DNA from 3 places in the Caloramator sp. ALD01 genome. Region 3 is predicted to be linked to each of the others. Evidence: a T-box and tRNA genes for the amino acid it is inferred to sense, from the RefSeq annotation. Region 3 holds a T-box; the other regions hold tRNA genes.

Evidence for each region. The T-box of region 3 lies ahead of serS (serine--tRNA ligase). A T-box ahead of a tRNA ligase gene usually reads a tRNA of that ligase, here a tRNA-Ser.
Region 1: it encodes a tRNA-Ser, which carries the amino acid that the T-box ahead of serS (serine--tRNA ligase) is inferred to sense. The anticodon was not compared.
Region 2: it encodes a tRNA-Ser, which carries the amino acid that the T-box ahead of serS (serine--tRNA ligase) is inferred to sense. The anticodon was not compared.

The regions. Positions count from the first base shown of each region.
Region 1 is NZ_AXAA01000035.1:1,837-12,412, forward strand. Features, by position in the region: gene A3M9_RS0110685 (nucleotidyltransferase domain-containing protein) at 1-131, opposite strand, end outside; gene dnaX (DNA polymerase III subunit gamma/tau) at 140-1,744, opposite strand; RNA gene ffs (signal recognition particle sRNA large type) at 1,828-2,092, opposite strand; tRNA gene A3M9_RS0110695 (tRNA-Ser) at 2,096-2,189, opposite strand; gene A3M9_RS0110700 (helix-turn-helix transcriptional regulator) at 2,298-2,591, opposite strand; gene A3M9_RS0110705 (metallophosphoesterase) at 2,673-3,383, opposite strand; gene A3M9_RS0110710 (MFS transporter) at 3,553-4,734, shown strand; gene A3M9_RS0110715 (FAD-dependent oxidoreductase) at 4,879-6,108, opposite strand; gene A3M9_RS0110720 (YeeE/YedE thiosulfate transporter family protein) at 6,153-6,686, opposite strand; gene A3M9_RS0110725 (sulfurtransferase TusA family protein) at 6,722-6,949, opposite strand; gene A3M9_RS0110730 (YeeE/YedE thiosulfate transporter family protein) at 6,966-7,637, opposite strand; gene A3M9_RS0110735 (LysR family transcriptional regulator) at 7,854-8,744, shown strand; gene A3M9_RS0110740 (sulfurtransferase TusA family protein) at 8,741-8,959, opposite strand; gene A3M9_RS0110745 (class I SAM-dependent methyltransferase) at 9,030-9,596, shown strand; gene A3M9_RS0110750 (glycogen/starch/alpha-glucan phosphorylase) at 9,633-10,576, opposite strand, start outside.
Region 2 is NZ_AXAA01000020.1:29,892-40,467, forward strand. Features, by position in the region: gene A3M9_RS15025 (S8 family serine peptidase) at 1-4,304, opposite strand, end outside; tRNA gene A3M9_RS0108830 (tRNA-Ser) at 4,545-4,634, opposite strand; gene A3M9_RS0108835 (PadR family transcriptional regulator) at 4,769-5,077, shown strand; gene A3M9_RS0108840 (ATP-binding cassette domain-containing protein) at 5,082-5,699, shown strand; gene fetB (iron export ABC transporter permease subunit FetB) at 5,705-6,493, shown strand; gene tadA (tRNA adenosine(34) deaminase TadA) at 6,488-6,922, opposite strand; gene A3M9_RS0108855 (hypothetical protein) at 7,059-7,460, shown strand; gene A3M9_RS0108860 (DUF948 domain-containing protein) at 7,469-7,849, opposite strand; gene A3M9_RS13560 (YtxH domain-containing protein) at 7,853-8,209, opposite strand; gene A3M9_RS0108870 (hypothetical protein) at 8,618-8,941, opposite strand; gene A3M9_RS0108875 (hypothetical protein) at 8,981-9,187, opposite strand; gene A3M9_RS0108880 (hypothetical protein) at 9,577-10,215, opposite strand.
Region 3 is NZ_AXAA01000033.1:1,098-11,673, forward strand. Features, by position in the region: gene A3M9_RS0110435 (response regulator transcription factor) at 1-450, shown strand, start outside; gene A3M9_RS0110440 (cell wall metabolism sensor histidine kinase WalK) at 428-1,843, shown strand; gene A3M9_RS0110445 (GerMN domain-containing protein) at 1,855-2,619, shown strand; gene A3M9_RS13735 (transcription repressor NadR) at 2,629-3,138, shown strand; gene A3M9_RS0110455 (aminopeptidase) at 3,206-4,306, shown strand; gene A3M9_RS0110460 (hypothetical protein) at 4,338-4,523, opposite strand; gene A3M9_RS13740 (polysaccharide deacetylase family protein) at 4,585-5,493, shown strand; T-box leader at 5,544-5,742, shown strand; gene serS (serine--tRNA ligase) at 5,810-7,093, shown strand; tRNA gene A3M9_RS0110475 (tRNA-Ser) at 7,285-7,375, shown strand; tRNA gene A3M9_RS0110480 (tRNA-Ser) at 7,402-7,493, shown strand; tRNA gene A3M9_RS0110485 (tRNA-Arg) at 7,540-7,616, shown strand; gene A3M9_RS14275 (LysM peptidoglycan-binding domain-containing protein) at 7,773-8,534, opposite strand; gene A3M9_RS0110500 (hypothetical protein) at 8,890-9,204, opposite strand; gene A3M9_RS14675 (hypothetical protein) at 9,334-9,492, shown strand; gene A3M9_RS0110510 (hypothetical protein) at 9,504-9,710, shown strand; gene A3M9_RS0110515 (M48 family metallopeptidase) at 9,990-10,576, shown strand, end outside.

The DNA.
Region 1 (10,576 bases), on a different contig from region 3:
GCAAAATCTATATCACTATCCTCCCTTTGAAACTCTGTTCCGTAAGAACCAATTACAAAAACAGCATCTACTTCATCTCTATCTTTAAAGTACTCTATAAGCTCTGATATTTTTAATTCTATATTAACCATATAATCACCTACTCCATAACCTCAACTAAATCCTCACCTAAAACACTCTTTACCCTGTCTATTTCATCCTCCATAGGGTCTCCTAATATTCTAAATTCAAATTTAACATCCTTCTTTAAAACCTTTGAGAAATATTCTTCAACTACCTTTTTATTTTCTGCCTTTTCAAGGTTATCCTTGCTAAAGGAATACTTTTTATCAAATCCTACAACTATCTTATTGCCTTTCGTTTCTACAACATCCCCAGGCTCAAGATATGCATATATTATCATCTTTTTATTTGCCTTAAGTAAGTTTAATACATCGTGCCAGCTTGCTCTAACTTCATTTATAGATACATCAAGTACAGGAAGTTCTGATAAAGCCATTTCCTTTTTGATTGGTTGCTCTTCTATTCTTTTAGCTACATTAGGCTTTTGTTTTGGTGTTTGTATCTTTGGCTCTGTGCTTTGTACGATAAAGCTTCCTTCCCTTATCTTTTCCTCTAATGTATTTAATCTTGACATAATAGTTTCAACAGAAATATCATACTCCCTTTTACAATATCTAATTACAGTCATCTCAAGGAGTATTCTCCATTGATTTGTAATCTTTGTTGAATTTTCTGCCTCAACAAATAGATTAACAGCCCTCATTATTTCCTCACTTCTTAGCTTCCTCGACTGTTCAACCAATCTGTTTATTGTATCCTTGCTTAAATCAAGTATTTCTTCAGGATTTTTACTAACCTTAGCAAGCAGTAGGTTTCTAAAATGCCTTGTCATATCTTTAATAAACTGAACTACATCCTTACCACTTAATATAACCTCGTCAATCGTCCTTATTGCCCCTTCTATGTTCCTATCAATCATAAAATCCACAAGATTAAAAATATGTTCATTGGATGTAAGTCCAAGCATTTCAGAAACTCTTTGGTATTCAACCTTACCATCAGACATTGCAATTGCCTGATCTAAAATAGAAAGTGCATCACGCATTGCTCCATCTGAAACACGAGATATAAGTTCAAGCGTGTCGTCATCACAAAGTGCTCCTACTTGCTGAACAACATTTCTTAATCTTGAAACCATATCCTTTGTTGTGATTCTCTTAAAGTCAAACCTTTGACATCTTGAAAGTATAGTAGGGGGTACCTTTTGAGGATCTGTTGTAGCAAGTATAAAAATAACGTGTTTTGGTGGTTCTTCTAAAGTCTTTAAAAGGGCATTAAAGGCACTTTGTGAGAGCATATGAACTTCATCTATTATATATACCTTATATCTTGCTCTATGAGGTGGATATTTCACATCCTCAATAAGTTCCCTTACATTTTCAACTCTATTGTTTGATGCAGCGTCTATTTCAAAAACATCTATTAATGTTCCTGCATTTATCTCCCTACACATCTCACATTCATTACAAGGTTCTGCATCAACTAAATTTAGACAGTTTACAGCCTTTGATAATATTTTTGCCGTTGACGTCTTTCCTGTTCCACGAGTTCCACAGAATAAATATGCGTGAGGAATTTTATTTTGCAATATTTGATTTTTAAGTGTTCTTACTATATGTTCCTGCCCTACAACTTGGCTGAAGTTTTGTGGTCTAAACTCTCTATAAAGGGCTTTGTACATATTATCACCCCTTAAATAATTATAACCAATTATAGTAATTTAAAAAAGTATAAAAAAAAAGCCCTTAAGGCTATTTTTTAAGACCGTGCACCTTACTTCGATGTAAGCCTACAAGCGTTACCTGAGCAGTAAGCTCCAATCAGGCTTACCCGCGGCACACGAAAGTGTTCACTTACCGTTGCTTCCTTCCGGACCTGGCGGGGTTCATGAATTTCCGTTGCGCAGGACCCAATCTTCAACACCACTTACCCAGGTCAGTCCCTACATGCTTACACCTAGGTAAGGAATTCAACCCTGCTATAGCGGATTGCAGGTTACAGGGCACCGCTACCTCCCCGTCTAGCACGGTCATGGCGGAGAGAGGGGGATTCGAACCCCCGATACGGGTTTTGTCCGTATACGCGATTTCCAGTCGCGCGCCTTCGACCAGCTCAGCCATCTCTCCAAGTGCTGACTATTACATTATATATATTTTATTACGTTATGTCAAGGTGAGATTTGTCAGAAATATTTGTAATAAGCTAACAAAAGGCGACAGGCACCTCTTGTTAGCTTATTTTAGATGCTTTAATTTTGCTTCAACAACCTCTTCAGCAACTTTCAATAGCTCCTTTATTTCATCAGATGCTAAACTATAGTGAATATTAAGCCCAACCTTCTCTCCCTTAACTACACCAGCATCCTTTAATATTCTTAAATGCTGTGAAAGATTTGATTGACTAAATTCTATATTTTCATTAAGTTTACATACACATTCTGGCCCATCTGCTAAAGATTTTACTATTTTATATCTTATTGGATGTCCTAATGCCTTAAATATTTTAACAATCATTTCTTCCTGTGTCACCTTTAACACCCCTTATTCTGTAGTTAATAATATTATAATTCTCTAAACAAATATATGCAAGATATAAGTAAAAAAGGGCATTTATGCCCTTCCAGTTCTTATATTATTTATAAAGCTCTCTGGCATTCCTGCCTCCTCCATATCCTGTGCAGCCCTTTCATAGTCGTATGGTACATACATTATTTCAACCTTAAGTTCATCATCTGCATCTATAATAATATAATTTGCATCTGGTCTTCCGTTTTTAGGTTTACCTACACTACCTGAGTTTATAAGCATTTTATTATAATATCTTTTAAAATATGGCACGTGTGTGTGTCCACAAACTAAAATATCGTATCCTATTTCTCCCATAACCTCTTCTGCTTCCTTTGAATTTTCCTTTAAATATTCATTTATCTTTCTTGGGCTTCCGTGAACAAATATAAACCTTCTATCTCCAATGCTAAGTACTGCCTCCTTTGGAAGCTCTCTTAAAAATCTCTTATTTTCCTCAGTTGTGTTTTCTACTGTCCAGCCAAGTGATATTCCAGCATTTTCAGCATCCTTAGGATCTGGGTAATCACATCCACAAACCATTCTCTCAAATCCAACTGCATCATCGTAGTTACCCATAATAGTTAATATATTTTTCCTTCTGATAAGTTCAATTACTTCGTTTGGATGAGTTCCATAGCCCACAAGGTCTCCTAAACATACTGTTAAATCAACATCTCTTCTTTCTATATCCTCTAAAACCTTCTCAAGAGCATATATGTTGCTGTGAATGTCAGATATAACTGCTATTCTCATATTATCACCTCTTAATATTATTTAATTATATAATAATGTATAAATATGTTACCTGTAAAGTTAATTTAGTGTTAAAAATTTCTTATTATAAATATATTATTTCCATAAACTATTGTACTAATAAGTATAAAGTATTATAATATTCATATCAAATTAAGGAGGGGGAAAAATGAAGGACAAGAAAAAAATGGCTGTAGAATTTATTATTCTATTTGGCATTATAAGTGCCTTAGGTGATATTACCTATGAAGGTGCAAGAAGTGTATATGGTACATATCTTGCATCATTGGGTGCAACAGCAACAATAATAGGATTTATAACAGGACTTGGTGAGTTTTTAGGTTATACCTTTAGATTGGCTTCAGGATACTTTGTTGACAAAACAGGAATGGATTGGCCTATTACTATTCTTGGATATGCCCTTTTACTATCAGTTCCACTTTTAGGTTTTTCTAATACTTGGAAGGTTGCCGCAATATTTGTGCTATGTGAAAGACTTGGTAAAGCAATTAGAAGCCCTGGAAAAAGCTCAATGCTATCCCACGCAACAAAGCACGTAGGAACTGGTTTTGGATTTGGTATTTTAGAGGCAGTTGACCAGCTTGGAGCACTAATTGGACCTCTTGTGTTTACTTTTGCATTAACACTTACAGGAACATATAAAGCAGGATTTAAATTTATGCTAATTCCTGCACTTTTAACCATCGGCTTTGTAATATTTGCAAGAATTAGAGTTCCTAATCCAAAGGAACTTGAAGAGGATATTAAAACTGAAAAGAAGGTTGACATTAAAAGCAATAAAGCTTTATATACTGAAAAATTTATAAACTACTCCCTATTCATCTTCTTTAGTATAGTTGGTTTTGTTAATTTCCCTATACTTTCTTATCATTTCTTAAATAAAAAGATAATATTAGAGGGGGTAATCCCTACACTATATGCCGTTGCAATGGCACTTGATGGATTGTTTGCTCTTATCATCGGAAAATACTATGATAAAAAAGGCTTTAAAGCTCTTATGTTTGTGCCTATCCTTTCAGTAGCCCTTGTGATTTTAGGTTTTTCTAAAAATATGTACTTTGCTGTAGTATCTGTTATGCTTTGGGGTATTGTAATGAGCATTCACGAAACTATACTAAAGGCTGCAATTGCTGATATAACAACTAAGGATATACGTGGAAGAGCCTATGGTATTTTTTATACAATATATGGTATATCAATGCTAATTGGAAGTGTTATAATGGGTTATTTATATGAAGTATCCACATTATCAATAATTATGTTTGCTGCAATATGTCAATTAGTTGCCTTTATATTCTATTTTAGGTTTAAACAAAGTTTACAAAAGTAATCTATATTTTAAACAGTATTCTAAATCTTAATGAAACCTAAGTTATTCAGACTGTTGACAAACTTAATTGTTCGCTAAAATCTAAAAAGCCCCATCAAAGAATTTATTAACCATTCCTTTGTGGGGCTTTTATTACAAAGTATTTTATGCTAAAGCCTTTAAATTCTCAATTATAGCATCCTTATCAATATTATTATCCTTCTTTACTACCTTACCTTCCTTTGTATAATACAATGTAAGTGCCTCAACATCTCCCAATCTTGCAGCAAGTGTAGCATTCTTATAAACATCTATCTTAAATACCTTTAACATATCTCTATATTCCCTTTCAATATCTTCAATAACCTTTAAGCTTTCTCTACTCTTTTCATCAATTGGAGACCATAGATAAATAAGACCAATTTTATCCTTTTGCATTATTTCGTTTTCAAAAAGTTCCGATTCTGCTACATACTTTTCTGCCATAATTCCTGCTATTGCACCATCACCTACTGCTGTTGCAACCTGCTTTATAGCCTTTGCCCTCACATCTCCTGCTGCAAAAACTCCATCTATATTTGTCTGCATATTCTCATCTGTTATAATGTATCCGTTCTTATTCATATTAATTTGTCCTTTGAAAATTTCTGTATTTGGTTCATATCCAATAAATAGGAAACAGCCATCAACAGGAACTTCAATTAAATCCCCTGTCTTTACATTTTTTAAAATAACCTTATTTAATCTTTCTTCTCCTTCAAAGGAATGCACCATTGTATTCCAAATAAACTCCATTTTAGGATTATTCATAGCCTGTTCTTGTGCTATTTTATTTGCATCCATTATACCAACATCGTGAATAACAGATACAATAACCTTCTTTGCAAACTTTGTTAAGAATATTCCCTCCTCTATCGCTGCATCTCCACTTCCTATAACCATAACTGTTTTATCTGTATAATAGGCAGCATCACAGGTAGCACAGAAGGAAATTCCCTTATCATATAAAAAGTTTTCTTCATTTTGTGCCTTTGTTAATCTTGGCTTTCCTCCAGTTGCAATTATAACTGCCTTTGCGTGATATATAACTCTAAATGTCTCAAGTGTTTTATCTTTTCCTTCTAAATTTACAGCCTTTACATCTGTCTGCTTAATTGTTACTCCAAACTTTTTTGCCTGCTTTGTAAATAGGTTCATAAGCCCTGTTCCTGTTTCTCCTTCTGGAAATCCAGGATAATTTTCTATTTCGCTTGTATAAGTAGCAAGTCCACCTAAAAGTGATTTTTCAAATAATATTGTTTTAAGCCTTGCACGTCCACAATAAATTGCTGCTGTAAGCCCAGCTGCTCCTCCACCTATTATGGCAACATCATAATACTCGTGTTTTTTCTCCATACTTAACCCTCCTAAAGATTAGGCTCGGTTACCCGAGCCATATATTACATAAAGTATTTAACTAACAGCTTACTTCCTATAAATGCTCCAACAAATATGAATATCATAAATACCCAGCCGTGTAGTGACATTGAAGCAACTCCACTAAAAAGAGCACCTATATTACATCCAAAGGAAATTCTTGCACCATATCCCATTAAAAGTCCACCTATTATTGCAGCTACAACCTGCTTCCAAGACTTAATCTTTTTAATCTTAAATTGTGAAGCAAGAAGAGTTGCTAAAAAGGCACCAAATATAATACCTAAGTTCGATACACTATGTGCATCCATCCAAAAACCTGCCTTAATGGCTTCTGCGTGTGCTTTTTGTTGGAAATAGAACCAGCTTTCTGGGTTTCCTCCTAATACCTTATATATCCAAGCACCCCAATAGGAGAATGGTGTTGTTACACCCCACGCTTTACCAGTTGACGCTAATAAACCTATATTTAAAAGTGCTAATATAACTGCACCTGATGTATAGCTCCAAGGGTCCTTTAACAGCTTCTTGTAATAAGGATTATCTTGAATTTTCATTTACATCCCCCCTCCTTAAATATCTATATAGGTGACTATTTTGTTTTTTCAATATATATCTCCCATTGACCATCATCAACTTCTTCAATTTCTACATTATATCCTTCTTTTCTTGCCCACTCCGGAACGTTTTTTACAGCACAACTGTGATCAATTTCAACTATTAGTATATCTCCAACCTTTAGAGTTTCCATTTTCTTTTGAGTCTTAAGTAGTGGTACAGGACAAGCTTCTCCTAAACAATCTAATCTGTATTCTGCCATAGTAATCTCCTCCTTATTATTCATTTACATTTTTATTGCCATACCAATCTGCCACAATGTATATTACAAATAACAATCCAAATTGAATAAGTATTGCAAGTGGCCAACCTAATACATTTGGTAAAAATACTGGTTTTGTTTTTGAAATTAAAGCTTTTGACCACCATCCAAAATCGTGTGCTCCCCAAAGTGAACCTATTATAAAGAACACTAAGGACAGCCATTGCATCATAAAGCCTTCTCCAACCCTCATAAGTGTACCTGATGCACATCCACCGGCTATAACCATACCTATACCAAACATTATTGCTCCTATTGCTGTATGAATTCCAACTGGTGAGATATTACCTGGTATCTTTGCTGGATCCTTTAAAAATGCAGCATATTGAATTGATGCAAAACCAACTGTTGCTGTAGCAATTGCAATAATTACAGCCTTAGTTAATGATGTACTTCCTGTTAAAACAGGATCCCTCATTGAAGCTGTAAAGCAGAATCTTGACCTTTGCAAAGTATAACCTAATGCAACTCCAAATGTCCACATAAGTGCAGCTTTAGGTGATTGATTTGCAGCAAAGAAACCTATTCCTATAATTGCAATAAGTAGTGCTACTCCAAAAGGAATTTGGTTTACCTTTTTCTTTTTTGTCTGTGCCCTTGTTGAAGTTTGAATTTTTGTTTCTCCCACATAAATCCCCCCTTATTTGTTAATTGATTAACTGTTTTATTTATAGAATTTTCTTTACATTTATAATTATAATATATTTTGTTAATTTTTTTGTCATTAGTAATTTTAATACTATATTAGATTTTCTTATGAATATATAAATAATTTAGAATAATTGAAATTAATAATAGATTAATTATATAATAGATATAGATGCGATATAAGGGGTTGTTTGAGATGAATATACAAAGTTTAATTTCTTTTAGGGAAACTGTAAGACAAAACAGCATATCAAAGGCATCAAATAAACTCCATCTAACTCAATCGGCCTTAAGTCAGCAGCTTCAAAATCTTGAAAAAAATATCGGCTGCTCACTATTAATTAGAAGCAATAAAGGGGTTGAGTTGACAAAGGAGGGGGAAATTTTACTTGAATATGCTGAATCAATAATAAGTCTATATGAAAATATGCTATCAGACATAAACGAATCACTACATAATAAAATAAGTGAAATTAAAATACTAAGTTGCAATATAGTAGGTGAATACCTCCTTCCCTGTTCAGTTTATATATACAAAACAAAACATTCTAATATAAAATTTGATATTAAAATCGAAAATACCAAAAAGGTCATAGAAGGAATTCAAAACAAGATAGCAGATATAGGGTTTATAGACAAGCCTTTTGTAAGTGATGAAATAGAGAGCAAGAAAATTTGTGCCAATGATTTAGTTTTTGTATATAATCCAAAAAAATACAAGATACCCGACAACAAAATAAATTTAAGTAGATTATCCGAAATTCCATTAGTACTACTATCTAAAGATAACGGTATAAGGTATATAATAGATACTTCTATTAAAGAAGAAAATATAAAGATTGAAATGGAGTTAAACACAATAGAATCAATAAAGGCATCTATAGTTGCAGGAATGGGTTCATCAATACTGCCTTATACATCTGTAAAATCTGAAGTTCACGCAGGCATACTTTCTGCCATTCCTATAGAAGGTATGTCCTGCCTCTGCGATATTTACTTAATCTATAGTAAGGACATCTTAAATAAAAGCTATGTAAAGGAATTTATTGAATTTATACTTAAGCACGGAAAAGAAACCTTCTGCTAAAGCTTAGTTATCCTTATATACCATATCCCAGCATTATCTTCTATATCAATTCTGCAATTATAGTTTTTAAAGGCCTCTAAAATACCCTGTTGTGTACAGCTATGGTCTGTAACAATGGTTATAGATTCATAGCTGTTTAAATTTTTAAAGGCTATTTTTGCTTTAATTACAGGTATTGGACAAAATAATCCTATACAATCAATTTCACTGTTCATTTTAACCACCCTTTTTTTCAGTGTTTATTTTGTTATAATAATATTGTAGCAAATTAATAGGAGGTAAGAAATGAACCAAAGAGAATTTTTTAATAGACTTGCACCTATTTGGGATGAAATAACAAAACATGATGAAAAGAAAATAGATAAAATACTAAAATTAATAGATATAAAGGATAATTTAAATATACTCGATGTTGGCTGCGGAACAGGAATTCTCGAATCCTTTCTTTTAAAATACAATCCAAATTCCATAACTGCAGTTGATATATCCGAAAAGATGATAGATGTTGCAAAATCAAAGTACAATTATAGTAAAATAAATTTTATAGCACAGGATATAATGGAACACAAAGGATTGTATGATTTAATTATAATATATTCTGCATATCCTCATTTTTCCGATAAGAATGCCCTTATTAATCATCTTTCAAATATGCTTAATAAGGGTGGAAAGCTTGTGGTTGCCCATTCTGATTCAAGAAAAAAGATAAACAGTGTCCACAGACGTCATCAGGAGGTTAAGGAGGATAGGCTTCCACCTGCAATTGAAACAGCAAACATATTTTCAAAATACCTTTATGTTAATCTTGTTATCGATAACGATGAGATGTATATAGTAAGTGGAATAAAATAAGGAAACAAAAGGTGCTTTCACCTTTTGTTTCCTTATTTATTTAAACCAAATATCCCTCGCATATTCGAGTATTGTATTATCGCTTGAGAATCTTCCTGAATGTGCTATATTGATTAATGACATTCGGTTCCATTTTAATTTATCCTTATATAGTTCATTTATTTTCCTTTGTGCTTCACAATAGGAGGCAAAGTCTTTAAGAACAAAAAACTCATCATTATGGGTTAGTAGGTGATTAAATATCTCCCTAAATTCTCCCTTTGGTGCAAAATATCCATCATCAAGTTCATTCAGTATTCTTGTTAATCTTCTATCTTGATAATATAAATCCCAAGAATGGTACCCTCCATTTTTATAGTAGTTTATTACCTCTTCAGATGTCATACCAAATAAAATTATATTTTCATCTCCTACCTCTTCATAAATCTCAACATTTGCACCATCTAATGTTCCTATAGTTATTGCACCATTCATCATAAACTTCATATTGCCAGTACCTGATGCTTCCTTTGATGCTGTGGATATCTGTTCACTTACCTCTGCACTTGGAATGAGCTTTTCTGCTAAGGAAACATTATAATTTTCAGCAAAAACAACCTTTATTCTATTATTTATCTTAGGGTCATTATTTACCTTTTCACCTACACTATTTATTAGTTTTATAATCTTCTTTGCAAGATAATATCCTGGTGCTGCCTTTGCACTAAATATAAACGTATGTGGCACAATATCCATATTTGGATTATCAATAAGCTCATTATATAGATTTATAACGTGCAGAATATTAAGAAGCTGTCTTTTATAGGCGTGGAGCCTCTTGGCTTGAACATCAAATATTGAATTAGGATCTATTTTTATACCTTGCGTTCTTCTTATATAGTCAGCAAGCTTTGCTTTATTATTATATTTAATCTTTGCAAGTTTATCTAAAAACGCCTTATCATCCTTGTAGTCTTCAAGTTTTATTAATTCCTTAGGAT
Region 2 (10,576 bases), on a different contig from region 3:
CAAACTGCTGTATCTGTTACATCCGCTTCACTACCGTCAGAGTATTTTGCAACTGCCTTAAATTGTGCAGTTTCTCCTCTCTCTACAGCATTTTTATCTTTAGTTACTTCAATTGAAACTATATGAGGTTTAACAAGGTTAACATTAACAGTCTTAGTTGATACATTGCCTGCCTCATCCTTTGCTGTAACTACGATTTCATATTGACCATACTCACTAAATGTTAATTCCTTTTCAAATTCACCGTTTTCATTTATTTTTACAACTTCATCATTAACCTTAACCCATTCAATCTTATCATTATCTGTAACTCTTCCCTTTAAAGTAACCTTCTTTGTTTCAAATGTTGCGTTACTTTCTGGACTTGTTATTTCAATTACAGGGGCATTGCTATCTTTAATTATTTCAACTGTCTTTACTGTTTCAAATCCAAATAGGTCAACTGCTCTAAATGTAACTTTATTTACTCCATCCTTCAATTTAACATCATAAGTATATGACTTCGATACTCCATTTCCAACTTCGCTCTCTTCATAGGCGATTTGATTTCCATTTGCATAAAGTCTGTATCCAAATACCTCATCAGAAACATTTAGTTTAACAGTGTATTTGTCTACATCCTTTGATACCTTTACTTTACCATTATTAATTCCTTCAAGATCAAGTATTGGAGCAGTTGTATCAACATATACCTTATATGCATAGCTATTCTTATTACCTGCTAAATCTTCTACTTCAACATAAATTCTATTTACCCCGTCCTTTTCAAAATTTACTTGTGTAAAATACATATAAGCTAATCTTGGTTCATCTGAATCTCCATCAAACATATACCAAAGTTCTACAGGTACTTCTTGCCCATTAATCTTTAGGCTCTTTACCATTTCGCTTACTTCACCTGAAAGCAATACTTCTCTATTGTTAAACATTGAACCACTGTATCCTGGAGTTATGGTTGGCATTGTAGTATCTACTACTATCTTTACTTCGCCTTCTGTTATAAGCGAATTATGTGCATACGCTCTAACTACTAACTTGTGTTCTCCTTCTGCTAATTCTTTGAATTCAAGCTTATTATTAGCCTCTAACTCTTCTCCATCAAAGAATACCTTAACGTCATCTACAAAATATCTAATAGAGTCATCAAATGTATACTGAATTGATACATCATTTTGATTTGTATAATATACTCTATCAACATTGAATTTAATTAGTGAATTATCCACCTCTACTCTCTTAAGTTGGAAATTACCTGCATAATCAACTGCCACTATTTCAATTACATTTACTCCATTTTCAAGGTCAACAGATAATTTTAGTTCATCTGTTGGCTTGAATTCTACTATATTATCATAGTTTCCATTTACAGCAACTAAGTAGTACATTATTCCTAAATTGTCATTGCCTTTAAACTCCAAGTCATACTTATTTAAGCCTGTTGGTTTATCTCCTGATAAAACTTCAACTTCAGGTTGTGTTAAGTCAACCTTTACAGGCATTGTAAGTTCTGTCCATTCTGCTCCTTCAAAATCAACTTTACCTAAAAGTCTTATATAGTACTGTCCTTCAGGTGCTACATAGTATTCATCCTTTTCCTCGTTATAGAGCATTCCATCCCATACCCAATCAAAATTGTACTTAGCTGGCAATTGTTCACTTGCTCTATTTTTCCTAATGTTCTTATCATAAGAAATAGTTCTTAAAACATTCTTATTGGAGTCCAATACCTCAATCTTAAATTCCTTTGCATTTCTTAAGAAAGAAACAAGAGGCATTACTCCATCTAACATAGAGTCTCCATTTGGTGAAATTGCAATATATTTTGGATTTATAATTGGCATATCATATTCTTCATTATATCCCTCAACTCCTAAATAGTATCCCATTGGATCTACTAATGTTGTTTGGGCATAATATGAATTTTCATCCCACATTGGTGCATCAAAAATTCTAACCTTATCCCACTCACCATAGAATCCCATATATGGCATTACTATTTCTGGATTTTTGCTATCCTTTTCTATTAAACTAATAAAACCTTCAACAAATATATTACTTGGTGCACTTTCAGGTACATTTAAAGTTACTGTTACCTCTTTTGTTTCATTTGGTGCAACTGTAACTTCATTTTCACTAAATGAAATTGATGCACCTGTAAGCTTCATAGCATTTGGGTATAATAAACCATTTCTTTGATAAGTAGTTAAAACACCATATTTATCTACTAAATTAAATGTATAAGTTTCTTGACCAAAGTTAGTTAATTTTAACTTAAATGTTGTCTCCTTTGATACTTCCTTAAGTGCTGCAACAGCTCTTCCACCTTCAGTACTTACTGTAACATTTGTCCTTATTGCTTTATCTACCTTAATTAATCCTGCACCCTGTTTTCTTGTTAAATATGGTAATCCTACCGCCTTATCTATCATTGGCTCTGCTGTATTTGTTAATAATCTCTTTGCAAGTTCAACAAATTCCCTTGGAGTTAATCCCATATTCTTTGATTTTAGGTATTGAACAACAAGTGCAACAGCTCCTGATGTATGAGGCGCTGCCATCGATGTACCACTCATTGTCTCATACTTATTTGCATTTACAGTTGAATAGATTTGTCCTCCTGGTGCTGTTAAATCCGGTTTAAAATTCAAATCAGGTGTTGGACCCCAAGATGAAAAATCTGACATTTTATTAGCATTTGTATTTGGTGCAATTGCTTGCTTCCCTTGGAATTTAACCTTAACACCATTTTCTATATTGTTTAATAGCTTTACTCCATCTGCATTGTTTATAAAAACAGCAGGAATTTTAACTGATGGGTCTGTCGCCATATTAATATATGAATTATCTCCATCTCTGTTAAATACAATTACACCAACTGCACCTGCTGCTTGTGCATTTAGCTTCTTATCTACAAAAGATATAGCTCCTCTTTTTATTAAAGCAATCTTTCCTGTTAAATCTTTTCCTTCAAAATCTTGAGGCAATCCTAAGTTGCAATAAACAAGTTCATATTCTCCCTTTAATACTCCAACTGGATCAATTTCTGATATAGTATAACCCATATCACCTGTTTCAGTGCCTAATACATATGTTAAAGCTGGAAGTCTTAAATGTGTATTCTCTGATGATGCAACTTGTATAGTATCTGGGAATAAACCAGGTGAACCTACTATAGATGTATCTGGGTCCTGTGCATATGCTACATATGGATAAGTTGAGTAATATGAATTACCTGCTGAAACAACAACTACAACCCCTGCATCTGTTGCATTTTTTATTGCTCTTTGTTCTGGGTCATCAGGCATTACAAACCCTGCTGATGAACCTAAACTCATATTTATTACATCAGCACCGTGTTTTACAGAATCATCAATTGCTGCTGCAATATCATCAGTAAAGGCACCAGCATTTGTTGGATCATTTGAGAAAACCTTTAAAGCAAGAACTTGAGCCTCTGGTGCTACACCTTTAATTTCACCATTTGCAGCAACTATACCAGCAACATGCATTCCATGCATACTACCAGATTTATCAATTATGTCTGTATTCATATCTGCATAGTTATACCCGTATGGAACCTTATCTGTAAAGAACTTACCTGGTCCTTCTGTTATTGAATTTTTACTAAGCTTTGCCTTTGTTGGATCTGTTAGCTTCATATCCTTATGTGTATAGTCTATTCCTGTATCAACTATTGAAACAACAGTTCCCTCACCCTTAAATCCAAGTTCGTTCCAAACAGTTGGTGAGTTTGTAATATTAACAGCTGTTGACATATCAAGATAGTATTTGTTAGCAACTGTTACCTTTTTTACTCCCTTAATCTTTCTAATTGCATCTATGTCTCTATACTTAACAGTTAAACTAACACCATTTAAAACACTTTGATAAGTATGTCTAACTTTACCATACTTACTAATTTGAGATATAAGTTTTGTTTGATTAGCCTTTACATCGTCAATTAACTGTTTATTGTTTTTTAAACTTACATTTTTTGAATTTGCCAAATCCAATGCAGTTGGATTATCAAATTCAACTATTACCCTTACATTGTCATTTTCTTTTGGTTCTGGTTTCATATTGTCAAAATTGTCATCAACTATTGATGCATTACCAAACTTCTGAATTAATGCTCTTCTTGCATCAACTTCCTTAAAGTTTTTAAGATGCTTTTGCAATTTAAACTTTTGTACCAAATTTTCTTGATTTGCACGTCTGTTTTCTGCTGCCTTCGTCATAGGCATTAAACTTGAAAACAAAAGAGCAACAGACAGCGTGAAGCTAATAAATTTCTTCATCTTCATATCGATCCCCCTTTATTTATTTTTTAAATTGAATAAAATTAATTCATCCCTCCTTTTTCATTTTTTTCCTTTATTGTATTTATACTATATTTTTAAAACGATGAGTATATATAATCGTTCGCAAATTATTCCAAATTTGTATTACATTAATTTAACATCGACAAAAAAAATAATAGGACGACAATTTTGTCGTCCTATTATTTGCATATTTAAAAAATAATTTTAATAAATATTAAATCTTGGCGGAGAGAGTGGGATTTGAACCCACGGTACGGTTACCCGTACGCACGATTTCGAGTCGTGTGCATTAGACCACTCTGCCATCTCTCCATCTAAATAATATGATATATGTATTATTTTTTAATGTCAACATTTTATATTTAGTTAACTTGTATTGTTTTTTCAATAATGATATAATTTTATTATCGATTTTCGATAACGAATTTAGATAGGAGTGTTTATTAATGGATAGCAAAATATTACGCAAACTTTTCCTTGGCTTTATCGAAATACACATACTTTACCACGCAAAAAAGAAACCCTTTTATGGTTCTTGGATTATGGAGGAACTTAAACACCACGGATATGATATAAGCCCTGGAACATTATACCCAATTCTTCACACCCTCTGTAGAGAGGGACTTCTATCTGTAGAGGAACAAAACGTAAACGGAAAAATCAGAAAATACTACTCTATTACTAAAGAAGGTGAAGATGTGCTTATAAAAGCAAAAGAAAAGGCGTTAGAACTTATTAATGAAATAGGAGGATAAAACTATGTTTGAAATAAAAAATCTTAAATATAAAGATATATTATATATTGACAACCTTAATATAAACAAAAACTCCGTCACATGCATAGTAGGGGAAAGTGGTAGCGGGAAAACAACCCTACTTAAAATGCTAAATAACATAATAAGCCCTGATGAGGGGGAAATATATTTTAACAGAAAAGAAATAAACCAATACAACCCAATTGATTTAAGAAGAAGAGTGGTTATGCTTCCACAAACTCCTATTATATATAAGGGAAGTATACTGGATAATATTTTAATAGGCAAAAAATTTTCTAAGTCTGAAATCTATGATATTAAAGAGATAGAAAATCTTTTAGAAAAATTTAATGTAAATAAAAACCTAAATGAACCTGCTGAAAATTTATCTGGCGGAGAAAAACAAAGGGTTTGTTTAATTAGGATACTTATAATGAACCCTGAAGTTATACTTTTAGATGAGCCAACTTCTGCCCTTGATGAAAATACAGAGGATTTAGTTATTAATTATGTAGTAGAATATGTAAAGAAAAATAATAAGACTCTTATTATGGTAACTCACTCTAAGGAAATAGCAAAAAAATACTCTGACCACATAATTGAAATAACTAAAAGGAGATGATTTATTTGAATGGAGCTGTAAAATTATCAATAATGCAAGTATTATCTGCCTATCTGTTTATACTAATTCTTCTTTTGATAGTTAAAAGGAGAGGCTTAAATAGAGAAAAGGAAATAATAATATCTACTACTCGAATGACTCTACAACTAATTTTAACAGGATATATTCTAACATATATATTAAAAAATCCAAATCCTTTTATAACCCTCCTTGTAATATCAATTATGGAGATTTTTGCAATACAAAACATAATAAAACGTTCTAAAACTAAACTTTCTTATGAACTTAAAAAAGTAGTTGTTTTTTCTATGCTAATTGGAACATTATTTACACTGTTTTATTTTATTTTAATAGTCATAAACATTAAGCCTTGGTATAATCCTCAATACTTTATTCCTCTTGCTGGTATGATAATAGGCAATTCTATGACAGGAATAAGCCTTGGAATAAACAAATTAATTGATGGATTTAAAAATCAAGTTGATGTAATTGAATGTTCACTAATGCTCGGTGCATCTCCTAAAGACGCCTGCAAACCAATATTAGATAATGCCTTTGATTCTGCAATACTACCTACTATAAACTCGATGGTTGGAATGGGAATAGTATTTTTACCTGGTATGATGACGGGACAAATACTATCAGGCTCTTCGCCCTTAGTTGCAATAGAATATCAAATTGCTATTATGCTTGGTATTTTAGGTAGTGTATCAATAAGCGTAATTATATTCCTATTATTTGGTTATAAAACCTTCTTTAATAACAGAATGCAAATTAAAAGAGAGGAACTATAATCCTCTCTTTTTTCTAAAAAAATTACTTAAAAGTTCTGCACACTCCTTAGAAAGCACTCCTCCTATAACCTCTATCCTATGATTCAATCTCTCATCGTAGGCTATATTATAAAGTGTTCCACAGGCACCAAATCTTTTATCATAGGCTCCAAAAACCAGCCTTTTTATTCTGCTATTTACAAGCGCTCCAGCACACATAACACAGGGCTCTAAAGTTACATATATTTCACAGTCAATAAGCCTCCATCCACCCAACGTTTTACAGGCTTCCTTTATTGCAATTATCTCTGCGTGGGCTGTTGCATCCTTTAAAGTTTCCCTTAAATTATGTCCTCTTCCTATTATTTTCCCATCCTTAACAATCACAGCACCAACTGGAACCTCATCTAAATATAGGCATTTTTTTGCTTCCTTAATAGCCTCATTCATAAAATACTCCATAACATCACCCAAAGATATTATAAATTATGTTAATAATAAAATAAACACAATTATAACGACAATTACTTTACTTTAATAATTTTTTTTGGTAATATATAATTAATAAAACAAAAGGGGTGATTATATGTGTTATTTTATTTTTGCCGAAACAAGTAATACTATTAACGAAGAGGTTATAGAAAGAAACGAACAGAGCAGCCTTTATGTACAAAACTTATCTAATTTAGTTGAAATTAAGGATAAAAATTTATATCATATAAGTAACGGTCACTGTGCCTGCGACATTGCAGTAAGTCCCCATAGATTAATTGACAATGTAAAGGACGTACTTATTAACATTGAAGGCAACTTTAATTTTATAATAATAGATAGCGAAAAGGATGATGTTGAACCTCTACTTGAAGAAAATAAGGACTTTGAATCCTTTTTATCTAAATTTGAAACCGTAGAAATTAACTTCAATGAATTTATTAGCAAATATCCAAATCAAATAAAGTTTGACACTCTCTACAAAATAAAGCGATAAGCCTATGCTTATCGCTTTATTTTAAACTTCTTTTTAGAAAAAAGACTCCTGAACTGTGAAAACACATCAACAACATCAGAAACTGCTGATACTATATCATCCACAGTTGCTGCAACCTCATTTACACTTGATACAATATCTCCTACCTCATCACCCTTTGATTCTATACTTGCTGCAATTTTATTCACATTATCAACAAGCTTAGGTAGGGTATTTAATGTATTATCTATATTGTTTTTATTTGTATCTAATATGCTGTTAATCTTGTCTGCCATTAAACCTAACTTCTTTAAAGTAGTAACTATATAGTATGTAATAAAAATTACTGCAACTATACCAACTAACGCAAGTATATCACTTAAAGTTATAGTTAAAGTTAAACTACCCATATATTATTCTCCCTCTTTTTCCTCTTCATCATTGCAGCAATCTTCATCTTCTCCACAACAGCAGCCCATATCATCTTCACAGCAACAATCAAAATCCTCTAAACATTCTTCTCCTTCACAGCAGCAACTTGTCTTAACAAACTTTGACTTTACGTTTTCTGCAACTTCCTTTGCTTTATCTAATGCCTCCTTTGCACCCTCCTTTAAATCCTCTCTTGTTTCTTTACCTGACTTTGGTGCAAATAATATACCTGAAATTGCTCCAAGTGCCGCACCTATAGCTACACCCGCTGCAAGACCTTTCCTTAAGCTCTTTTTTGCTCTCTTTTCTCCTCTTAAATCAATGTCAAACCTTTTCATAGTATCAACCTCCTTTTGTCATATTATACCACAAAGTATAAAAAAGTAAACTATTTCGACAAATATTAGATTTTAAGATAAAAAATAAAGCAACATTTATTACTTAGTATCAGAAAAGTGAGTAATAAATGTTGCTATGTGAACTACCCCCACTTATAGAAGTAGTGGCTTCGTGGTCAATACTCCCAACAGAGCAAGTTATCCCACGCTCAAAGGGCTGTTCCTTCCCCAGATGTACCATTTACATGGCTAATCTTAGCTTGGTTTTCGCTCTAATAATTGTAGCATTTTTTATATATTTTTACAACATTCATCACCTACTTATAGAAGTGGGAGACTTCTGTTGCTGTTTGGTTAAAATAATCTGACTCACTGCCTCCAAAGGATATAAATTCCAAATATCTTAAATCAATTATTATAAGATGGTTTAAACTCTTTGCTATTGTGATTATCAAATATAATATTTTGTTTTCCACCAAAAATACAATATAAACTTCCATATTCTTGATTTTGTTTTATTTTAATTTTAACCTCAATTTTATCTTTATATATTTTAATTTTTCCAATTCCTGAACTCCCCCATCCGTCTTCATTAAATACAAAATTTCCTTCTCCATTTTTATCAAATTTCACTTTAAAGTCTTCAGTATTTGCTATATGTGTAGCATTTTTATCTGATATGGAATATAAATTAACAACTGCTGTATCATTACTAATAAACTTTATGTACAAACTATTTAAACCATCCTTGCCTACCCATTCTCCATTATATTACATATAATTATTTTTATTATCTTCATTTAAATTATTTAATGCATTATCATTGATACTTTCTAAATTCTTTTTATTTTCAATAGTTTGTTCATCAAATTGAACATCTATCTTTATATTACCTGTAAAGTTGTCACCAACACATTTTATAATATTGTTTCCATAAATTTTTGAATAAACAACTCCTTCTTGTTTATTTTCAGACAAATTTATTACCTCATCATTTTGTGTTACTAATATAATCCTTACACTTCCACTATTAATATTTAATTTATACTTTATACTTACATTATTCTGCTTGGTTAATGAATAAATATTTAGTAAACTTATAGTTCCTTTTAATTAATTATAATTTATATCAATACCCTTGGAGTTAAAGTTATAACTTACATCCTTTAAAATAAATTTTTCAGTTAAATAATGCGGTTTGTTTAAATTATTACTTTTTTCATCTTCTTTTTTAATATTAACTTTATTACAACTGGTAAAATAAAATACAATTATTAAAATTAATATAAAAATCTTAATTTTTTCATTTTAATTCACCTTTTATAAGCCATTATATAGCTTCTCATAATTTATATTATATATAAATACTAATTTAATGAATCTAATATTTCTTGAGGTATTTTTTTATCAATATCTATAGGCTTGTATACTCCTTCTTCAAATCCCCATTTAGAAGCTTCTCTCTTTTTGTGTGTAATTTTTATTTCTATACTTTTTAATTCACCATCACTAAAGTCCAAAATAACATAACCTGAATTTCCCCACCCATCATCATTATATTTAGACTCTACTAACTGATTCTGTATTTCTCCTTGAACTTTTATCTTTGCAATCATATCAATTTTTTTATTGATAACTTTTATTCTATATATGTTACCATAAGCATAATTATCCTTTACATTAATTTTATTTATAAAATATTCTCCATCATCTAAATATTTAGCTATTTTTTCTTGCTCTTTCAGTTCTTCGTCATTTTTTTCAATAGGTTGTTCATCATATAAAATATCTAACTTAATATTTCCAGAAAAATTATCACCAATACACTTTATAATTATATTCTTATTAATTGTAGACTTCATACTACCTTCTTTTGCTCCATTTAATAACTCAATAATTTGATTTTCATCATTTATCATTATAACTTTAACATTACCATTACTTACAGTAGACCTGTATTTAATCTCTATCTTTTTTTCATTATTTAAGGAATATACGTTTAACAAATTCACAATACCATTTAAATTTTTATAGTTAACATCTATACCTTTTAAGTTAAACTTATATTTTATATCTGCTAAATTAAAATTTTCTGTGGATATATCTACATTCTCTATGTTTTTATAAGATACCGAATCTTTATTATTAAAACCAGATACTTTGCATCCTGTTAAAATAAAAAAAACATCAAAATTAACACATAAAAAATTTTAAATTTTAACCTCATTAGCAACCACCTTTAAAATAAAATTATTAATTTCCTAATAAATTATTGATTTGCATTTCTTACATTTTAAAAAACTTATTCTCATTAACTCTTTGTAACATTTAGATTGTACTTACTATTTTAGATAATTTAAAATTTAA
Region 3 (10,576 bases):
CTAACAGCAAAGGGCGAAGATGAAGATAAGGTTCTTGGCTTTGAATACGGGGCAGACGATTATTTAACAAAGCCATTTAATATATTAGAGCTACGTGCAAGAATAAAGGCATTACTTAGAAGAACCTATGACATAGTAGCAAATAAAGGAGATATAATAAAATCTGGAGATATAATGATTGACGTTCCTTCAAGAAAAGTTAATATAGCAGGTAAACCAGTTGACTTAACTTCAAAGGAATTTGATATTCTATTCTTACTTGTTACAAATCCAGGGAAAATATATAGCAGAGATACTTTACTTGAAATAATTTGGGGTTATGATTACTATGGAGACTCAAGAACAGTTGATGTACATATAAGACGATTGAGAGAAAAAATAGAAAAGGATCCTAGTAACCCACAATATGTATTAACTAAGTGGGGAGTTGGTTACTATTATAAAGGATGATTTAATAAAAAATTCTGTTAAACTGAAATTGTCATTATCCTATGTAGCAATACTAACAGTATGTTTACTTTTAGTAAATATATTTGTTTTCTTGGCAATTAGAAAGGAATATATTACTGAAAGAAAAGGGAATATATATCTATATCAGAGAACAATTGCTGATTTGGCTTATGAGGCGGATTTAAATAAAACGCCTCTTTTTGACATTGCAGTAGAAACTATATCTAATCAATCCAACTCAAGGATATTAGTGATAGATGATAAATACATCGTAAAGGCAGATTCTAAAAATGAGCTTATTGGGAAATATTATCAAAATAGAGAGGTTAAAAGGGCCTTTTCAGGAATAAAAACGTCTAAATTAAGGGGATTTTTAAAAAACAGCTATCTAAGTGTTGCAACTCCAATATTAATTGGAGATAAAGTAAAGGGAGTAGTTTTGTTTTTAACCCCTATAGATGATATATACAATAAGATTATAGTTATAGAAAAGAGATTGTTTACAATTTCTCTATTTATACTTGCTATAGTTACATTAATAGGTTATTTTATATCCACCTATGCTACAAAACCAATATATAGTGTTATTGATGCAATAGAGAATATGGCAGAAGGAAATCTAAAACAGAGGGTTGAAGTTATAGGGAATGATGAGATTGCAAGGCTATGTATGGCCTTTAATGAAATGAATGAGAAAATAACTACAATAGACAGTGAGCGTAGACAATTCGTTGCAGATGCATCTCACGAACTTAAATCCCCTCTTGCCAGCATAAATGTACTTGTGGAATCTTTAATATCAAGTGAATTAGCAAATAAAGATATGGCAATGGAGTTTCTTCAGGATATCCATTCTGAGATAGACAGATTAAGTAATATAGTAAATAATCTTTTGGAACTTACTAAATTGGAAGGAAGTTTTGGAGTTAAGGTTGAAAAGTTTGATTTAAATGATGTATGCCTTCAGGTTGTAAAAAGGGTAGGATATATTGCAAAAACTAAAAATGTAGAAATATTTTATGATGGTCAGAGTGTAGAAATTGAGGCAAATAGAGATAATATATTTAGGGCATTGTATAACGTAGTAGAAAATGCGGTAAAATATTCCTTTGAATATGGTAGAGTTGACTTTTGGGTTGAAAAGGACAGCAGAGGAGCAATAATACATATAAAGGATCACGGAGTTGGAATACCAGAGGATGACATACCTAAGATATTCGAAAGATTTTATAGAGTAGATAAAACAAGGGATAGAAAAACTGGTGGAAGTGGACTTGGGCTTTCAATTGTTAATGAAATTATTAAAAAGCATAATGGAACGATAGAAGTAAAAAGTAGGGTGGGGGAAGGAACAGAATTTATAATATCAATTCCTTATGAATTTAAGGGATAGGAGTGTTTTATATGAAAAAATATTTTATATTCCTTCTTCTCACACTTTCATTTTTTATCTATGGATGCAGGCAAAGGGAAGTACAGACATACGATGTTAGGATAGTTATATATGAAATAGGTGAGGACAATTATTTAAAACCTGTGGAGGCTGTAACAAAGTTTAAGGGTTCCCTTGAGGAGACTTGTACAAACTATATAATAGACCACCTAAAAAAGGGAGGGTTTATAGACAACAAGATAAAACTTAAATCAATAAAAAAAGAATCAGGAATAGTGTATATTAGATTAAATCGTGAAATCGGAGATATGTATAAGGATAGCAACTTAGCACTGTATTCAATAGTAAATACAATAACAGAAGTTCCTATGGTGGAAAAGGTAGTTATTCGAACAAACAAAGGAGAATATACCTATAACAGAAATAGAAGTGTTTTAAAAAGAGATAAGAATTTAAATCCTTCACAGGTATTAAAAAAGCAGATGGATTTTGAAAAAGAAGGAGATTTCTTTTCTGCATATCTTTTGATGTCAGATGAGGCATCTAATAATTTTAGAAAAAGCTATGATGACTACTACAAAGAAATGATGGAGGTATACAGTTTAGGTTTTACAAATCAAGAGTTTAGAGTTGGTGAATACAATATAGAAGGGAACATAGCTAAAGTAAAGGTTACATTTTTTGCACCTGAGGGTGATGTAAATTTACAATTTAAATGTGTAAACATAGATGGAGTATGGATGGTTGATTGGTTAACCTCACAAACAAATTTATAGGAGGAGAATATGAGAGGAGAAGAAAGAAGAGAAGCAATACTTAGCTATTTAAAAAGAGCCTCCTTACCTGTAAAGGGAGGAGAGCTCTCTAAACTATATAACGTAAGTAGACAAGTTATTGTACAGGATATAGCTCTCTTAAGAGCAGAAGGACACGATATAATAGCAACACCACAGGGTTATGTTTTAATGGTTAACAACAATCAATTTATTAAGAAAATTATAGCTGTAAAACACAATGAAAATCAAATAGAAGATGAGCTTAGAACTATAGTCTCATTAGGTGGAAGGGTTTTAGATGTAACTATTGAACACAAGATATATGGTGAAATAACAGGAAAACTAATGCTAAGGTCTATATATGATGTAGAAATGTTTGTTAAGAAGCTTAGGGAGAGCAATGCAAAACCGTTATCTAACTTAACAGAGGGTGTTCATATTCATACAATAGAGGCAGATAGCGAAAAAGATATGGAGAGAATAACAAAGGCTCTAAAGGAAAAAAGGATTTCTAATTGAATAATATTTACAAATAAACTAAAATTGTGTTAAAATTCTATTGATTAATGTGAAAGGTGGGGGAAAAATGGATAATAGAGTAACAAAATTAGCACAGGTTCTTTTAAAGTATTCATTGAATTTAAAGGCAGGAGATAAACTTTTAATACAGGGTGGGCAAGCAACTATACCTTTAATAAAGGAAGTATATAGAGAAGCTGTAAAAATGGGTGTTTATCCTCAAGTTGATTTAGGAATCGAAGAATTAACAGAGATTATGTTAAAGAACGGAAATGATGAGCAGATAATGTACATACCAGAGTCAGCAAAGACAGCCTTTGAAACAGTTGATGCGATATTAACTATATGGGGCGAGAAAAATACAAGAATGCTAACAAATATTGATGCATCAAAGATGAAACTAAGATCAAGAGGAAGAAGACAACTAATTGATATATTTGAAAGAAGAATGGCAAATAAAGAGTTAAAATGGTGCGGAACACAATTTCCAACTCAAGCAGATGCACAGGAAGCAAGTATGTCACTTGAGGAATATGAAGATTTTGTTTATGGTGCAGGATATATAGATTTAGAAAATCCTATTGAAAAGTGGCAGGAAGTAAGAGAACAACAAGAAAGAATATGTAGAATACTTGATACTAAAAAGGAAATAAGAATAGTATCAAAGGATACTGATATAAGGATGAGTGTTGAAGGTAGAAAATGGATAAACTGCTGTGGTAATGAAAACTTCCCAGATGGAGAAGTCTTTACAAGCCCAATAGAGGACAGTGTTGAGGGATATATAAGATTTTCATTCCCAGGAATATACGCAGGTCGTGAAATTGAAGATATAAGACTTAAATTTGAAAAGGGTAAGGTTGTTGAAGCAACAGCAGCAAAGGGAGAAGAACTACTACTTGAACTTTTAGATACAGATGAAGGAGCAAAATTCTTAGGAGAAGTTGCTGTTGGAACAAACTATGGAATAAAGAAGTTTACAAAGAATATGCTGTTTGACGAAAAGATTGGTGGAACTGTTCATCTTGCAATAGGTAGAGGATTTCCAGAGGCAGGTTCTAAAAATTCGTCCGCAATTCATTGGGATATGCTCTGTGATATGAGAGATGGCGGAGAGATATATGCAGATGGAGAACTAATTTATAAGGATGGAAAATTTATTATATAAAAATATGACCCATGCGGATGCATGGGTCATATCATATAATATCATCTGTTTCAATATCTGCTATTTTATCTAATGTTTTTATCTTTTTTATAAGTTGGGATTTATTTATTAATCCCTTTTCAATAAGAAGCTCAATTAACCCAACAACCATAAGAGTATTTTTATAATCTACTTCCTTTAAATCTGCTATTTGACTTAAAATATCTATTTCACTCATCTTAACCCCTCCCCATTATAATTATTGCCAAGTTTACTTTTTTTAAACAGGGGGGATAAAAATGAAATTAGATATGTTTATGTGTATTATATTTCTTGCTATAATGTCTTCTTTGGGGTTTGTATGTTTTGATATATTAAAACTAATAATATTTGTATATTTACTTTTTGTAGGGGTTAGGGGATTAAGATATAAGTTAAATATCAGAATAAAAAAGAGTAAAGTATTTTGTACCGCCTTTGTACTTTTGTTTTTTATGACCTTTTTAACTGGGTTTACCTATAAAAATCCTAAAAAACCAATACCGGTTTTAACCTATCATAGGGTTAATGATGAGGTTTATGATGCAAAGGTTCCAACTGTATCAGTAAAACAATTTGAAAAGCAGATGAAGTACTTAAAAAAGAGAGGATATCAAACAATCACAGAAAAGGAATTACTTGATTATTACAGTGGTAGAAAAATTAAACTACCTAAAAAACCAATATTAATAACTTTTGATGATGGATGGAGAGATAATTACGAAAATGCCTATCCAATACTAAAAAAATACGGTTTTACTGCGACAATATTTTTGGCAACGGGTAAAATAGGAGAGGATGAATATCTAACTTGGGATATGGTTAAGGAAATGTATTTAAATGGTATAGCCTTTGGAGGACACACAAGGAATCATATTAATCTATCTAAGGTGTATTTAGATACAGCAGAGAAGGAAATTAAATGGAGCTTTGAAGATATAGAAAAAAATTTAGGAGTAAAGCCTCTTTCTTTTTGCTATCCATATGGAGGAGGAGATTTAAATAAATCTATTCAACATATAGTTAAAAAGTCAGGTTTTCAAATAGCCTTTGCAAGTTACAACTATGGTATAAATATGGGGAATGTAAATATAATGGCGGTAAGAAGAATACTAATGCCCAGGTTTAATAAACTTCACAAGCTTGAAATGTTTCTTTTATTATGGTAATAATAAATTGATGTTGTAATTTTTTGAAATGGTGTTATAATATATATTAAAATAAACTGATGACGGGAAATAGTAAATAAGTTTAAAGTTTAAGAGAGCTGACGGTTGGTGCGAGTCAGTACTTTATCTTATTGAATCCATCCCTGAGGGTTTGCGATGAGCAAAACGGTAACCTCCGTTAAAGGTTTTAAGGTGGGCTTTTAGCCAATTAGGGTGGCAACGCGGAAGGTATGACCTTTCGTCCCTTTATAGGGATGAAGGGTCTTTATTTTTGTAAAAAATTTAAGTAGATTAATATAGAAAAGGAGGATTTAAAATGTTAGACCTAAAAAGAATAAGAGCTGAACACGAGGCTATAAAAGAAGCAATGAAGATTAGGGGTGAGGCATTTGACCTTGAAATGATTGATAAGGTTGTTGAGCTTGATGAAAGAAGAAGAAGCATTCTATCTGAAGTTGAAGTTTTGAAGAACAAGAGAAATACAGATTCACAAGAAATAGCAAAGCTTAAAAAGGCAGGCCAAAATGCAGATGAACTATTAAAGGAAATGAAGGAACTATCAGATAAAATCAAGGAATATGACGCAGAACTTAGTAAGGTAGAAGAAGAAATAAACTATCTACTTCTAAGAATTCCAAATGTTCCACACAAGGATGTTCCAAAGGGAGAAACTGATGCAGACAACGTTGAAATTAGAAGATGGGGAGACGTAAGACAATTTGATTTTGAAGCAAAGGCTCATTGGGATATAGGAACAGAGCTTGATATATTAGATTTTGAAAGAGCAGGGAAGGTAACAGGAGCAAGATTTACCTTCTATAAGGGACTTGGTGCAAGACTTGAAAGAGCAGTAATAAACTTCTTCTTAGATACACATATAGATAAACACGGATATACAGAAATATTCCCTCCATTTATGGTAAACAGAAAGAGTATGACAGGAACAGGACAGCTTCCAAAGTTTGAAGAGGATGCATTTAAGGTAACAAATGATGATTATTTCTTAATTCCAACAGCAGAGGTTCCTGTAACTAATATGTATATGGATGAAATATTAGATGGAAGCAAATTACCAATAAAGCACGTTGCATACTCTGCTTGTTTCCGTTCAGAAGCTGGTTCAGCAGGACGTGACACAAGAGGATTAATAAGACAACATCAATTTAATAAAGTAGAGCTTGTTAAATTTGCAGATCCAGACAATTCATATGAAGAATTAGAAAAACTAACTCGTGATGCAGAGGAAGTATTACAACTTCTTGGATTACCATATAGAGTTGTTCTAATTTGTTCAGGTGACTTAGGATTTACTGCAGCAAAGAAATATGATATAGAAGTTTGGATGCCAAGTTACGGAAGATATGTTGAAATATCAAGCTGTTCAAACTTTGAAGATTTCCAAGCAAGACGTGCAAATATAAGATTCAAGAAGGATGCAAAGGATAAGCCAAGATATGTGCATACACTAAATGGTTCAGGTGTTGCAGTAGGAAGAACTGTTGCAGCAATACTTGAAAACTATCAACAAGAAGATGGTTCAGTTATCATACCAGAAGTATTAAGACCATATATGGGTGGAATAGAAAGAATAACAAAGTAATTATAAAAATAGGAGTAGCAACTAAAAGGGCTACTCCTATACATTTATGCTATATATTTATCATTGCATAAAATGAAAGGTGATTATATAATAAATATTGTCGATGGGCAATTAAGACAAAAACAAAAAATAAAATTAAAAAGATGTTGACAACAAAGTAAGTCGCTGATATAATAATAAATGTCCGATACGGAGAGGTGGTCGAGCTGGTTTAAGGCACCGGTCTTGAAAACCGGCGTAGGGGTGACTCTACCGTGGGTTCGAATCCCACCCTCTCCGCCATATAAAAACTATCAAGTAGGCAACATGGAGAAGTACTCAAGTTGGCCGAAGAGGCGCCCCTGCTAAGGGCGTAGGTCGGGAAACCGGCGCGAGGGTTCAAATCCCTCCTTCTCCGCCATAAAAGCCGCACAGGGTGCGGCTTTTATCCTTCAAAAAAAGAATATGCGTCCGTAGCTCAGTTGGATAGAGTAGCTGGCTACGAACCAGTTGGTCGGGGGTTCGAGTCCCTCCGGGCGCACCAACAAAAGCCTTGAAGAGCATATCTTCAAGGCTTTTGTTATTGGTGGTTAGGTAAAAAAGCAAGCTTTTGACAACAAAATGACAACATATAGATATAATTTATGAAACACTTTAATTCTTAGAGAACAAAAGTATATAAGCACCTTTTGTTCTCTTTTTATTTTAACATACCTTCTAATATAGGTTTGCTTGGCACAGAAACTTCAGAATTGCTTGGAATGATGTAAACTTGATCTCCAGAGGTTAAAAGAGGAAAAATAATTATGCTTCCTGTCCATAAACCTATTTCATCCGAAACAAGGGTAAGTGGGAAACCATATCCTCCAATGCCTGCAATCCCAACGAATCCATCATAACCATCATAGTTCCCTAATAGAGAAGGATTTGGAAGATTTACTCCTGTAATTACAAGAAGGTGCTGTCCATTTTGTTGTTTTTGAACCATAGCTGAGCCAAATGTATTTTGCATAGAAGGATTTATAGGTTTTAATAAATTACAAGATGGCAGTTTAAGTGGTACGGGTACACATAGAACATCTCCAGGGAAAATTATATTTGGATCTGGAATATGAGGGTTATTCCAAATAAGAAGATCTATTGGAACCCCTATATTTTGAGCTATCTTTGAAAAGGAATCCCCTGATTTTATAGTATATTTTTCATATCCTATAGGACAGCTCTCTGGTACTCTCCCAACACCAGGTGGAGGCTGTATAGGTACACACAGCACATCTCCTGGGGATAATTTATTCGGATCTTTTATATGGGGATTTTCTACTATTAAAAAACCAACAGTTACATTAAAACGTTTTGCAATTTTCTCAAGTGTATCCCCTTTAACAACAGTATATCTTTGAAAACCTATACGACATCTTTCAGGAATTTGTGCACGTGTTTTATTATCGATATCATTTTTCAAAGTATCATCCCTCTAATTATACTTATATAATTAGAATATGAAAAAATAATTATATTTGTGCTAAAGACAAAATCTACCTTTTTATTATAATTATAATTTTGTTCTATCCCAACAACAAAATTTAAAATAATAGTAGTAATTCCTAATATAAAAGTAGTAATCCAAATGTTTTTATGAATTTTTTAATTTTCAAGTTTTGTTAGTATTAAACAGAGTATAGCAATTGATAGATATAATGGAATAAGTGCAGGAATAAAAATATCTTTTAAAAAAAGCAATATTGCACCTAATAAACAAATTATTGAAAATATTATTTTTATGATTGTAATGAACTTTTTCACCTTTTCCTCTCAACTTAAAAATTATCTGTTAATGAATCAATATATTCTTTTGCATCTTTTAAATCTGCTCCAGTAGTTTTCATATATAAATATATTGCTTTACTTTCTCTATTTGCTAAAATTAATTCCTTAATTTTAGTATTTAGGTTGTTTAGTTCTTCTTCGGTTAAATTAGATTTGCTTTTAGTGTAAGTCTTAATAAAGTTGAATAAAAAGAGAATAAAATTAATACCCCAAATAATACTTAAAAATATCTTTTTAGTTATCATAAATAGAATGGTACATATAAAAGAACAAATTAACATAATTATATTAATTTTTTGAGACAACAAAATCACTCCTTTCATATATATCTATGCAAATTATACAATAAATGTATAAAAAAGTATATAAAAATAAATTTTTCAAGGTAATAAAAAATAAGTATAATTTATATATAAATATAGGGAGGGATTAATATGGATAGAGAAAAAATGCTTTTAGAACTTGAAGAGTATTATGAAGCAGCAGGATTTAAAGATATTTATATCAACAAATTAAAGGATATGACAGATGAAGAATTAACTGAGCTTTACATAAATATATTTAATAATGAAGATAAAGAAATTCCATTTTAATATGATGGGGGATGATTATCATTAAAAGGGTAAACTATAGGAAATTAAAAAGAGATTTGTTAGACTATGTTGGACCATCTGGAATATGGCCACTTATAGGAAGTGTTGATAGTGCAGATGAAGAAGAACTTTTAGAGATTGCAGAAGAACTTGGATATGATGTGTCAGATTATATTTTAGAGGATGAAGATTTTGATGAGGATGAGATAGAGTGGTGAAAAACAGCCTTACAAAAGGCTGTTTTTATGTTTATGTATATAAGTAAATATTATTATTTGATGTTGAAGTAACAAAAGGGATTAGAATAAGATAAATGCAATGTGTAACAGCCTTTTAAAATAAGTATCTTATAGAAAAATGAGCAAAATAAGGTAAAACATCTTGAGATGTGAAAAATGCTTGTTATATGAGTAAATGAAATAGATATACTAATTGCAATTAATATTAGGATGAATATTTAAAAAGGGAAAGATGATAAAATGTAGAATATATAAATTATGAAAAATACATATAGAAAGGAATTAAAGATGCCACAGTTTATATACAATGGAGAAGTATTTGAATATAAGATAATAAAAAAGAAGAAAAAGACAATAACAATTAAAATAACAAGAGAGGGGGAGGTAGTTGTAACCTCTCCTATATATGTAGATGATAGGTATATTTTAAATCTTGTTGAAGGTAAAGCAGAATGGATTGTACAAAAACTGAAGGAAATAGAAAGGATAAAAAAAGATACAGGAAGTATAGAATATAAAAATGGAAGTAGAATAGAATATCTTGGAACAAAACTTATCCTATGTATTTCTGAGGATAATGTGGATAAGTTAAAGATTTATAAGGAAGAGGATAAACTATATATTAAATTACCAAAGGCAAAAGAGAGTTTTTTCACAGAAGAAATGTTAAAAAAAGAGATTATAAAATGGTTAAAGGAAGAGTCTAAAGTAGTGCTTAAACAAAGGGTTGAGTTTTTTAGTCAAAAATATAACCTTGTTCCTAATAGAGTAGTGATAAAAGAGCAAAAAACAATATGGGGAAGCTGTTCGAGCAAGGGTAATATAAACCTTAATTGGAGGCTTAT